DNA from 3 places in the Enterobacter sp. genome. Region 1 is predicted to be linked to each of the others. Evidence: predicted binding sites of a transcription regulator. Region 1 holds the regulator's gene; each other region holds the start of a gene.
What was found. The regulator PurR, encoded in region 1, represses purine synthesis genes. The targets are predictions, from matches to a motif close to CANGCAAACGTTTGCNTG.

Region 1 (4,223 bases):
TTTTATGCGCGGGCTTGAGGGCGAGAGCCGGCAGCATCAGTACCAGGGTAATGGCAAACAGCGTGGCGAAGATGGCCTGCCAGTCGAAATGCGCGAGGATCCAGCTGCCCAGCAGCGGAGCCAGGGCAGGGGAGAGGCCCACCAGCGGCATAATGGTGGCGAAAATACGATTTGTGCGGTTAGCCGGGTAGTAGTCGGTCACCAGCGCCTGCCAGGTCACGGCCGCGGCACAGACGCCTACAGCCTGAATAAAACGCAGCACCAGCAGCCAGGTGGCGTCGCGTACCCATAACATCCCCAGGCAGCCCACGGCAAAAATGGCCAGACCCAGCAGCAGTACCGGTTTACGACCAAAGCGATCCGAGAGCGGTCCCCAGAGCAGCTGTGCAAAAGCAAAACCGGCGAGGAACAAACTCAGGCTGGCACTGATGGCGGCAGCGGGGGTTTGCAAATCTTCCTGCATCGCGGCAAAAGCCGGCAGGTACATATCGGTGGCCAAAAAGCCCAGCACGCTTAAGCCGCCGAGCCAGACTAAAAAACCGTTCCTGGGTTGCATTATTTTATTCTCCTGAGGAGGCAGGTATACATTGGCGCTGAGTGTAGGGAGTGCAAAGCCGCTTGTGAAACGCTAATATTTGGCGGGTGCATTCAAATTTTTTGCAGGCAGAAAATGTGGTCAGATTATTCTCTTGAAGTGGTCGATGCTGTCGCGCGTAACGGCAGCTTCAGCGGTGCGGCGCAGGAGCTGCACCGCGTCCCTTCAGCCATCAGCTACACGGTGCGTCAACTGGAGGAGTGGCTGGCGGTTCCGCTGTTTGAGCGGCGGCATCGTGACGTGGAATTGACGCCCGCCGGGGCGTGGTTTTTGAAGGAAGGGCGTTCTGTTATCAAAAAAATGCAGATCACCCGCGAACAGTGCCAGCAGATCGCCAACGGCTGGCGGGGACATCTTTCCATCGCGGTGGATAACATCGTGAAGCCGGAACGCACCCGACAGATGATTGTCGATTTCTATCGTCATTTCTCTGACGTTGAGCTGCGGGTCTCGCAGGAGGTGTTCAACGGGGTGTGGGATGCGCTGGCGGACGGCAGGGCGGAGATGGCGATTGGCGCGACGCAGGCGATCCCGGTCGGGGGACGTTACGCCTTTCGCGACATGGGGATGCTGAGCTGGAAATGCGTGGTGGCCAGCGATCATCCTCTGGCAGCGATGGACGGGCCGCTTAGCGACGATACTCTGCGCAACTGGCCCTCGCTGGTGCTGGAGGATACGTCCCGTTCATTGCCCAAGCGTATCACCTGGCTTCTGGACAACCAGCGGCGGGTGGTGGCTCCGGACTGGGAATCGTCGGCGACGTGCCTCAGTGCCGGACTGTGCGTCGCGATGGTGCCCGTTCATTTTGCGCGTCCGCGCATCGATACCGGCGAATGGGTTGAACTGACGCTGGAAAATCCGTTCCCGGACGCGGCCTGCTGCCTGACCTGGCAACAAAATGATGTCTCGCCCGCCATGGCCTGGCTGCTGGATTATCTGGGGGACAGCGAAACGCTGAACCGGGAATGGTTACGGGAGCCAGCGTAGCTGGCCCCGTAAAGGGATTAACGACGGTAGTCGCGGAACGGACCGTCCGCTACGGAACGGCGTTCAATCAGGCGCGGGTGAACTTCAATGGACTGCGACTCTTCGCGCTTGTTGACGATCCTGTCGAGCAGCATATTGAAGGCCGTTTCGCCCAGCGAATCTTTCGGCTGGTGAATGGTGGTCAGCGCTGGGGTGAAGAAGCGCGCGTTACGCACGTTGTCATACCCGATCACGGAAATATCCTGCGGTACGCGCAGACCCAGTTCATCGGCGGCGCAGAGCGCGCCCATGGCCATGATGTCACCCCCGCAGAAAACGGCGGTCGGACGGTGCGGCTGGGAAACGATCTGCTGCATCGCGCGGTAGCCTGATTCCGGCTCAAAGTCGCCCTGCACGATCCAGTTTTCCGGCACGGTGATCAGCGCTTCTTCCATCGCTTTCATAAAACCGGCCAGACGGCCCGCGCCGGTGTTGCGCTCCAGCGGACCCGGGATCACGCCAATCTCGCGGTGACCGCGTTCGATCAGGTAACGTCCGGCCATGTAACCGCCTTCAAAGGCATTGTCGATAACGGAGTCGGTGAAATCCGCACGCGCTTCGCCCCAGTCCATAACGACCATGGGGATATGGCGATACTCTTCGAGCATCGACAGCACGGATTCCGGATACTCGGAACACATTACCAGCAGGCCGTCAACGCGCTTCTGCGCCATCATCGACAGGTAGGCGCGCTGTTTTTCAATGCTGTTCCACGCGTTGCCCAGAATCAGGGTATAGCCTTTCTGGAAGCAGTTTTTTTCAACCGCTTCAATGATCTCGGCAAAATAGGCCGCTTCACTACTGGTCGCCAGCAATCCAATGGACTTGGTGTGATTAACCTTGAGGCTACGCGCGACCGCACTTGGCGAATAGTGCAGCTCCTTGATCGCTGCCCAGACGGCGTTGCGCGTCTCTTCCGCCACAAAGCGGGTTTTGTTAATTACATGTGATACGGTTGTAGTGGAAACGTTTGCGCGTTTTGCTACGTCTTTAATTGTTGCCATTAAATGTCACTCCAGACCATATCCTAAGCTCCTGAAAAACTTGAAGGTAAACGTTTGCCTTCTCTCACCCTTATCACGCAATCTTGAATTGCGGCACGCCGGGAAAACGACACGGGACGTCAGGAGGGGGTCAATGGCCGGTACGCTAATAAATTTAGCGTGGAATTTTGTCCTATCTTGATGAAAAGGGGAAGAGGTAAAGTGGTTATCAGTATAAATCCAGGAAGATTTTTGACGTAATCTGTGCAAAAATGAGCAAGCTCACTTTTCGTGTGGGGATTAAAAGGAGAAAAATTGATGAGTACCGATCTTAAGTTTTCGCTGTTCACCACCGTTGTTGTGCTGGCTCTGATTGTTGCGGCCGGTCTGACGGCTGCGCTGCACTGATTTACGCGGAGGGAGAGCCTACTCCCTCCCGACTCCCCGGATTGTTACTTCTCTGGCAAAAATCTTTTGCCATTTTGTTAACTTCTCATTTTTTGTGATTGATGTCATGCTTTCCGCTTCTTTGTTCTGTGTCACCACATGACACGGCATCCGGAGTTGACGCATGAAAATCAATTTTCCCCTGCTGGCCCTGGCGATTGGCGCTTTTGGGATTGGCACCACTGAATTCTCCCCGATGGGGTTACTGCCCGTCATCGCCCGCGGCGTGGACGTCTCGATCCCTGCGGCAGGCATGTTGATCAGCGCCTACGCTATCGGCGTGATGGTGGGAGCGCCGCTGATGACGCTTCTGCTTTCTCATCGCGCGCGCCGCAATGCGCTGATTTTCCTGATGGCGATTTTCACCCTCGGCAACGTGCTTTCGGCCATTTCGCCGGACTACACCACGCTGATGCTGTCACGTATTCTGACAAGCCTCAACCACGGCGCGTTCTTTGGGCTGGGGTCGGTCGTGGCGGCAAGCGTGGTGCCAAAACACAAGCAGGCGAGCGCCGTGGCCACCATGTTTATGGGGCTGACCATCGCTAACATCGGCGGTGTTCCTGCGGCAACCTGGCTGGGAGAAGCGATCGGCTGGCGTATGTCTTTCCTGGCGACGGCCGGGCTGGGCGTGGTCGCGATGGTGGCATTGTTCTTCTCCCTGCCGAAAGGCAGCGCCGGAGAACGTCCGGAAGTGCGTAAGGAGCTGGCGGTGCTGATGCGCCCGCAGGTGCTTTCCGCGCTGCTTACCACCGTTCTCGGGGCAGGGGCGATGTTTACCCTCTATACCTATATTTCACCGGTACTGCATGACATTACCCACGCAACGCCTCTCTTTGTGACCGCGATGCTGGTGCTGATTGGCGTGGGCTTCTCGATCGGTAACTATCTCGGTGGGAAATTTGCCGACCGTTCCGTGAGCGGGACGCTGAAGGGCTTCTTAACTCTGCTGATTGTCATCATGATTGCCATTCCGTGGCTGGCGCGAAACGAGTTTGGCGCCGCGGTGGCGATGGTCGTCTGGGGTGCAGCAACGTTCGCCGTGGTGCCACCGCTGCAGATGCGCGTGATGCGTGTTGCGCATGAAGCGCCGGGCCTCTCATCCTCGGTCAATATCGGTGCCTTTAACCTGGGCAATGCGCTCGGTGCGGCGGCCGGTGGGGTCGTGATTT
Region 2 (4,223 bases), on a different contig from region 1:
GCTGCGCCGCGGCGTTGACTGGCAGTATGAAGTGTGTGACAACGCCTGGTGCTTTAGCGATGCACAGGGCGCGCTGGACAACCTGCCGCTGCCGCAGGTACCACAGCCTAACGCGGCGACGGCCCTGGCGGCACTTCGTGCGAGCGGCCTCGTGGTCAGCGAGCAGGCGATCCGCGACGGCATACAGAACGCGATTCTGCCCGGGCGTTTCCAGATTGTCAGCGAGTCACCGCGCCTGATTCTGGACGTGGCGCATAACCCGCATGCGGCGGCGTATCTCGCGGGACGTCTCAAATCGTTACCAAAAACCGGGCGCGTGCTGGCGGTTATCGGTATGCTTCATGATAAAGATATCGGCGGGACGTTGGCCTGCATGGAGAGTGTGGTCGATAGCTGGTATTGTGCTCCTCTGGAGGGGCCGCGCGGCGCGACGGCTGAGCAGCTGATGGAACATCTCGGCAAAGGCGCAATCTACAGTAGCGTGGCTCAGGCCTGGCATGCCGCGATGGCGGATGCTAAACCAGAAGATACCGTGCTGGTGTGTGGTTCATTCCACACGGTGGCACATGTCATGGAAGTGATGGACGCGGGGAGAACCGGTGGCGAGTAAGTTTCAGAACCGTTTAACAGGAACCATTGTGCTGGTCGCGCTCGGGGTGATTATTCTTCCCGGGCTGCTCGACGGGCAGAAAAAGCATTATCAGGATGAGTTTGCCGCTATTCCGCTGGTGCCTAAACCGGGTGACCGCGATGAGCCGGATATGCTGCCAGCGGCGACGCAGGCGCTGCCTGCTCAGCCACCGGAAGGGGCGGCGGAAGAGGTGCGCGCGGGCGATGCCGCAGCACCGTCGCTCGATCCGTCTCGCCTGGCGGCAGCGAGCAGCAGCGATATCGATCCGGTGCCGGTAGAGCAGCCTAAACCGGTTGAAAAACCGAAGCCGGTTGAGAAGCCGCAGCCGAAACCGCAGCGGGATAAAACGGCAGAACAGCTCGCCGCGGCGTCAGAAACCCCACCGCCAGCAAAACCGGCGCAGCAGGACGCTGCTGCCCCAACGGGTAAAGCCTACGTGGTGCAGCTCGGTGCGCTGAAAAATGCCGATAAAGTCAACGAGGTCGTAAGCAAACTGCGCAGTGCGGGATATCGTGTTTACACTTCACCTTCCACGCCGGTGCAGGGTAAAATTACCCGTATCCTCGTGGGGCCAGAAGCGTCTAAAGACAAACTGAAAGGGTCGCTGGGTGAGCTGAAGCAGATCTCCGGCCTGAGCGGTGTGGTGATGGGCTACAGCGCAAACTAAGTACGACCTGCTCCTTTAAGAGAGAGGCGATAGGCCACGGCGTTGAACATTTTTTCAGCGCCTTTTTTATTTACGCGCGGGAAGGAAATCCCTACGCAAACGTTTTCTTTTTCTGTTAGAATTCGCCCCGAACTGGATGACAGGGCGTTTAATCGTGGGACACATATGGTCTGGATTGATTACGCCATCATAGCGGTGATTGGTTTTTCCTGTCTGGTTAGCCTGATCCGTGGCTTTGTTCGTGAAGCGTTATCGCTGGTGACTTGGGGTTGTGCTTTCTTTGTCGCCAGTCATTACTACACTTACCTGTCTGTCTGGTTCACGGGCTTTGAAGATGAACTGGTCCGAAACGGAATTGCCATCGCGGTGCTGTTTATCGCAACGCTGATTGTCGGCGCTATCGTGAATTACGTGATAGGTCAGCTGGTCGAGAAAACCGGTCTGTCAGGAACGGACAGGGTGCTCGGGATCTGTTTCGGGGCGTTACGAGGCGTGCTGATTGTGGCCGCGATCCTGTTCTTCCTGGATACCTTCACCGGGTTCTCCAAAAGCGAAGACTGGCAGAAATCGCAGCTCATTCCAGAGTTCAGCTTCATCATCAGATGGTTCTTTGACTATCTGCAAAGCTCGTCGAGTTTTTTGCCCAGGGCATAAACCCTGAGATGTGGCTTAACGAGGAAAAGACGAATGTGCGGTATTGTCGGTATCGCCGGTTTCATGCCGGTAAACCAGTCGATTTATGACGCGTTAACGGTGCTTCAGCACCGTGGGCAGGATGCTGCGGGTATCATCACCATTGATGCAAACAACTGCTTCCGTTTACGCAAGGCGAATGGCCTGGTAAACGATGTGTTTGAAGCCCGCCATATGCAGCGTCTGCAAGGTAATATGGGGATCGGTCACGTTCGTTATCCTACTGCTGGCAGTTCCAGCGCCTCTGAGGCACAGCCTTTTTACGTCAACTCACCGTACGGCATCACCCTTGCCCATAACGGCAACCTGACGAACGCACATGAGCTGCGTAAAAAGCTGTTCGAAGAGAAACGTCGCCACATTAACACCACCTCTGATTCTGAAATCCTGCTCAACGTGTTCGCCAGCGAGCTGGATAACTTCCGTCACTATCCGCTGGAAGCAGACAACATCTTTGCCGCGATTGCTGCGACAAACCGTCAGATCCGCGGCGGGTACGCCTGCGTTGCGATGATCATCGGTCACGGTATGGTCGCCTTCCGCGATCCAAACGGCATTCGTCCGCTGGTGCTCGGTAAGCGCGACCTTGGCGATGGCCGTACTGAATATATGGTTGCCTCTGAAAGCGTGGCGCTGGATACCCTGGGCTTCGAATTCCTGCGCGACGTTGCGCCGGGCGAAGCGGTCTACATCACCGAGAAGGGGCAGCTGTTTACCCGCCAGTGTGCCGATAACCCGGTCAGTAACCCGTGCCTGTTTGAATACGTTTACTTTGCCCGTCCGGATTCCTTCATCGACAAGATTTCCGTCTACAGCGCGCGCGTCAACATGGGCACCAAGCTGGGCGAGAAGATTGCCCGCGAGTGGGACGATCTCGACATCGACGTGGTTATTCCTATCCCGGAAACCTCCTGCGATATCGCGCTGGAGATCGCCCGCATTCTGGATAAGCCATACCGTCAGGGCTTCGTGAAGAACCGCTACGTTGGCCGCACGTTTATCATGCCGGGGCAGCATCTGCGCCGTAAGTCCGTGCGCCGCAAGCTGAACGCCAACCGCGCGGAGTTCCGCGACAAGAACGTTCTGCTGGTGGATGACTCCATCGTTCGCGGCACCACCTCTGAGCAGATTATCGAGATGGCGCGCGAAGCGGGTGCGAAGAAAGTCTACCTGGCCTCTGCTGCGCCGGAGATTCGCTTCCCGAACGTGTACGGTATTGATATGCCAACCGCCAACGAGCTGATCGCTCACGGTCGTGAAGTGGATGAAATTCGTCAGATCATCGGTGCCGACGGCCTGATTTTCCAGGATCTGAACGATCTTATCGACGCGGTGCGTGCCGAGAATCCGGAAATTCAGCAGTTTGAATGCTCCGTGTTTAACGGTATTTACGTGACCAAAGACGTTGACCAGCAGTACCTCGACTATCTTGATTCACTGCGCAACGACGACGCCAAAGCCGTCCAGCTGCAGAACGATCTCGAAAGCTTAGAGATGCACAACGAAGGTTGATGCTCCGGCAGGTGAGGGCGAATGCCCTCACTTGCAACTCCCCGCAAAATCCTGCACAGTCTGCCCTGAAATCAGTAAGGGCGAAAATCATGAAACGACTCATTGTTGGGCTCAGCGGCGCCAGCGGCGCGATTTACGGCGTACGTTTGTTACAGGTTCTGCGTAGCGTGGCGGACGTCGAAACCCATCTGGTGATGAGCCAGGCGGCGCGGCAGACCCTCTCTCTGGAAACCGATCTCTCCCTGCGCGATGTTCAGGCACTGGCGGACGTGGTTCACGATGCTCGTGATATCGCCGCCAGCATCTCCTCAGGCTCGTTTAAAACGGCCGGCATGGTTATCCTGCCCTGTTCAATTAAAACGCTCTCCGGCATTGTGAATAGCTATACGGACACCCTGGTGACGCGCGCGGCGGATGTGGTGCTGAAGGAGCGTCGCCCTCTTGTGCTCTGCGTGCGGGAAACGCCGCTGCACCTGGGCCATCTGCGCTTAATGACGCAGGCTGCGGAGCTGGGCGCTGTCATCATGCCGCCAGTACCCGCGTTCTATCATCGCCCGACCTCGCTGGATGACGTGATTAATCAGACCGTTAACCGCGTGCTGGATCAGTTTGACATCGACCTGCCCGAAGATCTCTTCAGCCGCTGGCAGGGTGCCTGAATCTGTGCACAAACCAGGTGCATGAAAAGACAAGTTGCCCTGTTTCAGGGCAATTATGCAA
Region 3 (4,223 bases), on a different contig from region 1:
AGACATTCCGCTGCTGGCGAACCATCTTTTGCGCCAGGCGGCCGACCGCCATAAACCGTTCGTGCGCGCGTTTTCCACCGATGCGATGAAGCGGCTGATGGCCGCAAGCTGGCCGGGTAACGTGCGTCAACTGGTGAACGTGATTGAGCAGTGCGTGGCGCTGACCTCGTCACCGGTGATCAGCGACGCGCTGGTGGAGCAGGCGCTGGAAGGGGAAAACACGGCTCTGCCGACGTTTGCAGAAGCGCGCAATCAGTTCGAACTGAACTATCTGCGTAAGCTATTGCAGATCACTAAAGGCAACGTGACCCACGCGGCGCGCATGGCCGGACGCAACCGCACCGAATTCTACAAGCTGCTGTCACGTCATGAGCTTGAAGCGAACGATTTTAAAGAGTAGTACCGCAAAATTCGCTTGAATATGATACTGTGAGCAATCGATTACGAGGCAGCTTACAGGCAAGAGTTTAAGGACCCACCATGAAAAAGATTGATGCGATTATTAAACCTTTCAAACTGGATGATGTGCGTGAAGCGCTGGCGGAAGTCGGCATCACCGGGATGACCGTGACGGAAGTGAAAGGTTTTGGTCGTCAGAAGGGCCACACCGAGCTTTACCGTGGCGCAGAGTACATGGTCGACTTTCTGCCGAAAGTAAAAATTGAAATCGTGGTCAGCGACGATATCGTCGATACCTGTGTGGACACCATTATCCGCACGGCGCAGACCGGCAAGATTGGCGACGGTAAAATCTTCGTCTTTGACGTGGCGCGCGTGATCCGTATCCGTACCGGCGAAGAAGACGACGCGGCGATTTAAATATTTTCCAGGCCGGGTAAGGCGCAGCCGCCATCCGACGAAAAAAAGCCCCTCAAACGAGGGGCTTTTTGCATTACAGCACCTTATGCGGGCCGAAGCATTCGTAATGAATGTTGTCCTTGTTCACGCCCAGCTCAACCAGCTGCTTCGCGGCATACTGCATAAACGCCACCGGTCCACAGACGTAGAACTGCGTCTCCGGTGCGCTGAACGCACCTTCATGCTGGCGTAAATCCATCAACCCTTCACTGTCAAATTGCGCGATCCGCTTCCGTCGGCAGGCGATACCAGGTGTGCGCGGTGAAACGCGGCAGGGAGGCCCCGAGCGTTTTCACTTCATCTGCAAAAGCGTGCACGTCGCCGTTCTCGGCCGCATGGAACCAGTTAACCTGCGCCCCGTGGTGTGATCTTGCCAGCGTATCAAGCATCGCCAGCATCGGCGTTTGGCCGACGCCCGCAGAGATCAGCGTGACCGGCGTATTGGTGTCAACGGCCATAAAGAAATCGCCCGCCGGCGCGGCCAGATGCACCACGTCGCCCACGTTAGCTTCGTTGTGCAGCCAGCTGGAAACCTGACCGCCGTCCTCACGCTTCACCGCAATGCGGTAGCCTTTGCCGTTTGGCTTGCGGGTAAGGGAATACTGGCGGATCTCCTGATGCGGGAATCCTTCAGGCTTCAGCCACACGCCCAGATACTGCCCTGGCTGGTAATCGGCCACCGGTTGACCGTCCACCGGCTCAAACTCGAAGCTGGTGATTAATGCGCTGCACGGCGTTTTCTCAACGATGCGGAACGCGCGCGTGCCTTTCCAGCCGCCGTTCTTGCTGGCGTTTTCGCTGTAGATCTGCGCTTCACGGTTGATAAACACGTTTGCCAGCACCCCGTAGGCTTTACCCCACGCGTCCAGCACCTCCTGGCCCGGGCTGAACATCTCGTCCAGGGTTGCCAGCAGGTGTCCGCCCACGATGTTGTACTGTTCAGGTTGGATCTGGAAGCTGGTATGTTTCTGCGCGATTTTTTCCACCGCAGGCAGCAATGCTGGAAGGTTTTCAATATTGCTGGCGTAGGCCGCGATGGCGTTGAACAGCGCTTCACGCTGATCGCCGTTACGCTGGTTGCTCATGTTGAAAATTTCTTTGAGCTCCGGGTTGTGCGTGAACATGCGATCGTAGAAATGGGCGGTGAGTTTAGGGCCGGTTTCCACCAGCAGGGGAATGGTGGCCTTTACGGTAGCGATGGTTTGAGCGTCGAGCATAGCTGCTTCCTTCCGATGTGACTTTAATGATGTATTTTAAATGCATCTTATAAAAATACCCCTGCGTTGTAAATGGTTCTTTGCAAGATGAAAAATATGCATCACAAACCTGAAAAGAAATCCGCTGGAAAGGGCGAGAGCTTTATTCCTCAAACCCTTGCGTGGCGGGTAGGAAAACGTTTGCGTAAAATCGTTTGTCAAGACCTGTTATCACAGAACTAATCAGTTATACTGTTGCCCGTCGTCCAACAGGACTGCCTTTTCAGGCCAAAATTTACTTGTTAGCTGAGTCAGGAGATGCGGATGTTAAAGCGTGAAATGAACATTGCCGATTATGATGCCGAACTGTGGCAGGCTATGGAGCAGGAAAAAGTACGTCAGGAAGAGCACATCGAACTGATCGCCTCCGAAAACTACACCAGCCCGCGCGTTATGCAGGCGCAGGGTTCTCAGCTGACCAACAAATACGCTGAAGGTTACCCGGGCAAACGCTATTACGGCGGTTGCGAGTATGTTGATATCGTTGAGCAGCTGGCTATCGACCGTGCGAAAGAACTTTTTGGCGCTGACTACGCAAACGTGCAGCCGCACTCTGGCTCTCAGGCTAACTTCGCGGTCTACACTGCGCTGCTGCAGCCGGGCGATACCGTTCTGGGTATGAACCTGGCGCAGGGCGGCCACCTGACTCACGGCTCCCCGGTTAACTTCTCCGGCAAACTGTACAACATCATCCCTTACGGTATTGATGAGTCCGGTAAAATTGACTACGAAGACATGGCGAAGCAGGCTAAAGAGCACAAGCCGAAGATGATCATCGGTGGCTTCTCTGCTTACTCCGGTATCGTTGACTGGGCAAAAATGCGTGAAATCGCAGACAGCATCGGTGCTTACCTGTTCGTTGACATGGCGCACGTTGCGGGTCTGATCGCCGCAGGCGTTTACCCGAACCCGGTTCCACACGCTCACGTTGTGACCACCACCACCCACAAAACCCTGGCGGGTCCACGCGGTGGCCTGATCCTGGCGAAAGGCGGTGACGAAGAGCTGTACAAAAAACTGAACTCCGCGGTGTTCCCAAGCGCGCAGGGTGGCCCATTGATGCACGTTATCGCGGCAAAAGCGGTTGCGCTGAAAGAAGCGATGGAGCCAGAGTTCAAGGTTTACCAGCAGCAGGTTGCTAAGAACGCCAAAGCGATGGTGGAAGTGTTCCTGAACCGTGGCTACAAAGTGGTATCCGGCGGGACTGAAAACCACCTGTTCCTGCTGGATCTGGTTGATAAGAACCTGACCGGTAAAGAAGCTGACGCTGCCCTGGGCCGCGCCAACATCACCGTGAACAAAAACAGCGTGCCAAACGATCCGAAGAGCCCGTTCGTGACCTCCGGTATTCGTATCGGTTCTCCGGCCGTAACTCGCCGCGGCTTTAAAGAAGCGGAAGTGAAAGAGCTGGCTGGCTGGATGTGTGACGTTCTGGACAACATCAATGACGAAGCGGTTATCGAGCGCGTCAAAGGTAAAGTTCTGGATATCTGCGCACGCTTCCCGGTCTACGCATAATTCCTCTGCCCTGCAGAAATAAAAAAGGCCGCGCTTGCGGCCTTTTTTTATGGCTTAACGCCGGTCCAGGGAAATAGCCCCCGGCCCAACAATGGCCAGCAAAATAAAGGCGCCAGCAATACTGACGTTCTTATAGAAGTTAATCATATTCGACACGACCGCATCACCGGTCATATCCCAGTAATGGTGACCGATAATCGCCGTGCCCAGGGTATAGAACACAAACAGTACCGCGAGAGGACGGGTGAAAAAGCCCAGTACGATCAGAATGGCGGCAGGCACTTCCATCACTACCGCAATAATGGCCGCCAGCATGGGCATCGGCGTTCCCAGCGAGGTCATGTATTGTACGGTGCCGCTAAACCCCGTCAGTTTTGGATAACCAAAGATAATAAACAGCACGACAAGTGCGATGCGGCCAATGAGCAGCAGCAGGTGACGTGACTGGCCGAAATCGAGATAACGTAGTGAGTTCATGGCAGAAAAACCTCTGCAAGTGGAGTAATTTAAACGTAATACATATTTTCATTCCCTGCCATAAGCCAGACGATTACACAAGATGTTAAATTTTCGTTAATTTATAGCAGGCTA

Region 2: a site for PurR is predicted at 1,391-1,408, ahead of cvpA (colicin V production protein). Genes of this name have one in related genera too.
Region 3: a site for PurR is predicted at 2,245-2,262, ahead of glyA (serine hydroxymethyltransferase). Genes of this name have one in related genera too.

Annotation. Positions count from the first base shown of each region.
Region 1 is NZ_CDRQYH010000023.1:18,378-22,600, forward strand. It holds gene punC (purine nucleoside transporter PunC) at 1-556, opposite strand, end outside; gene punR (DNA-binding transcriptional activator PunR) at 671-1,582, shown strand; gene purR (HTH-type transcriptional repressor PurR) at 1,600-2,625, opposite strand; gene cydH (cytochrome bd-I oxidase subunit CydH) at 2,923-3,012, shown strand; gene ACWYRJ_RS09505 (MFS transporter) at 3,176-4,223, shown strand, end outside.
Region 2 is NZ_CDRQYH010000002.1:33,781-38,003, forward strand. It holds gene folC (bifunctional tetrahydrofolate synthase/dihydrofolate synthase) at 1-610, shown strand, start outside; gene dedD (cell division protein DedD) at 600-1,298, shown strand; gene cvpA (colicin V production protein) at 1,464-1,952, shown strand; gene purF (amidophosphoribosyltransferase) at 1,986-3,503, shown strand; gene ACWYRJ_RS00970 (UbiX family flavin prenyltransferase) at 3,593-4,162, shown strand.
Region 3 is NZ_CDRQYH010000003.1:113,081-117,303, reverse strand. It holds gene glrR (two-component system response regulator GlrR) at 1-400, shown strand, start outside; gene glnB (nitrogen regulatory protein P-II) at 481-819, shown strand; partial or broken gene hmpA (NO-inducible flavohemoprotein) at 893-2,075, opposite strand; gene glyA (serine hydroxymethyltransferase) at 2,379-3,632, shown strand; gene ACWYRJ_RS02015 (DoxX family protein) at 3,687-4,109, opposite strand.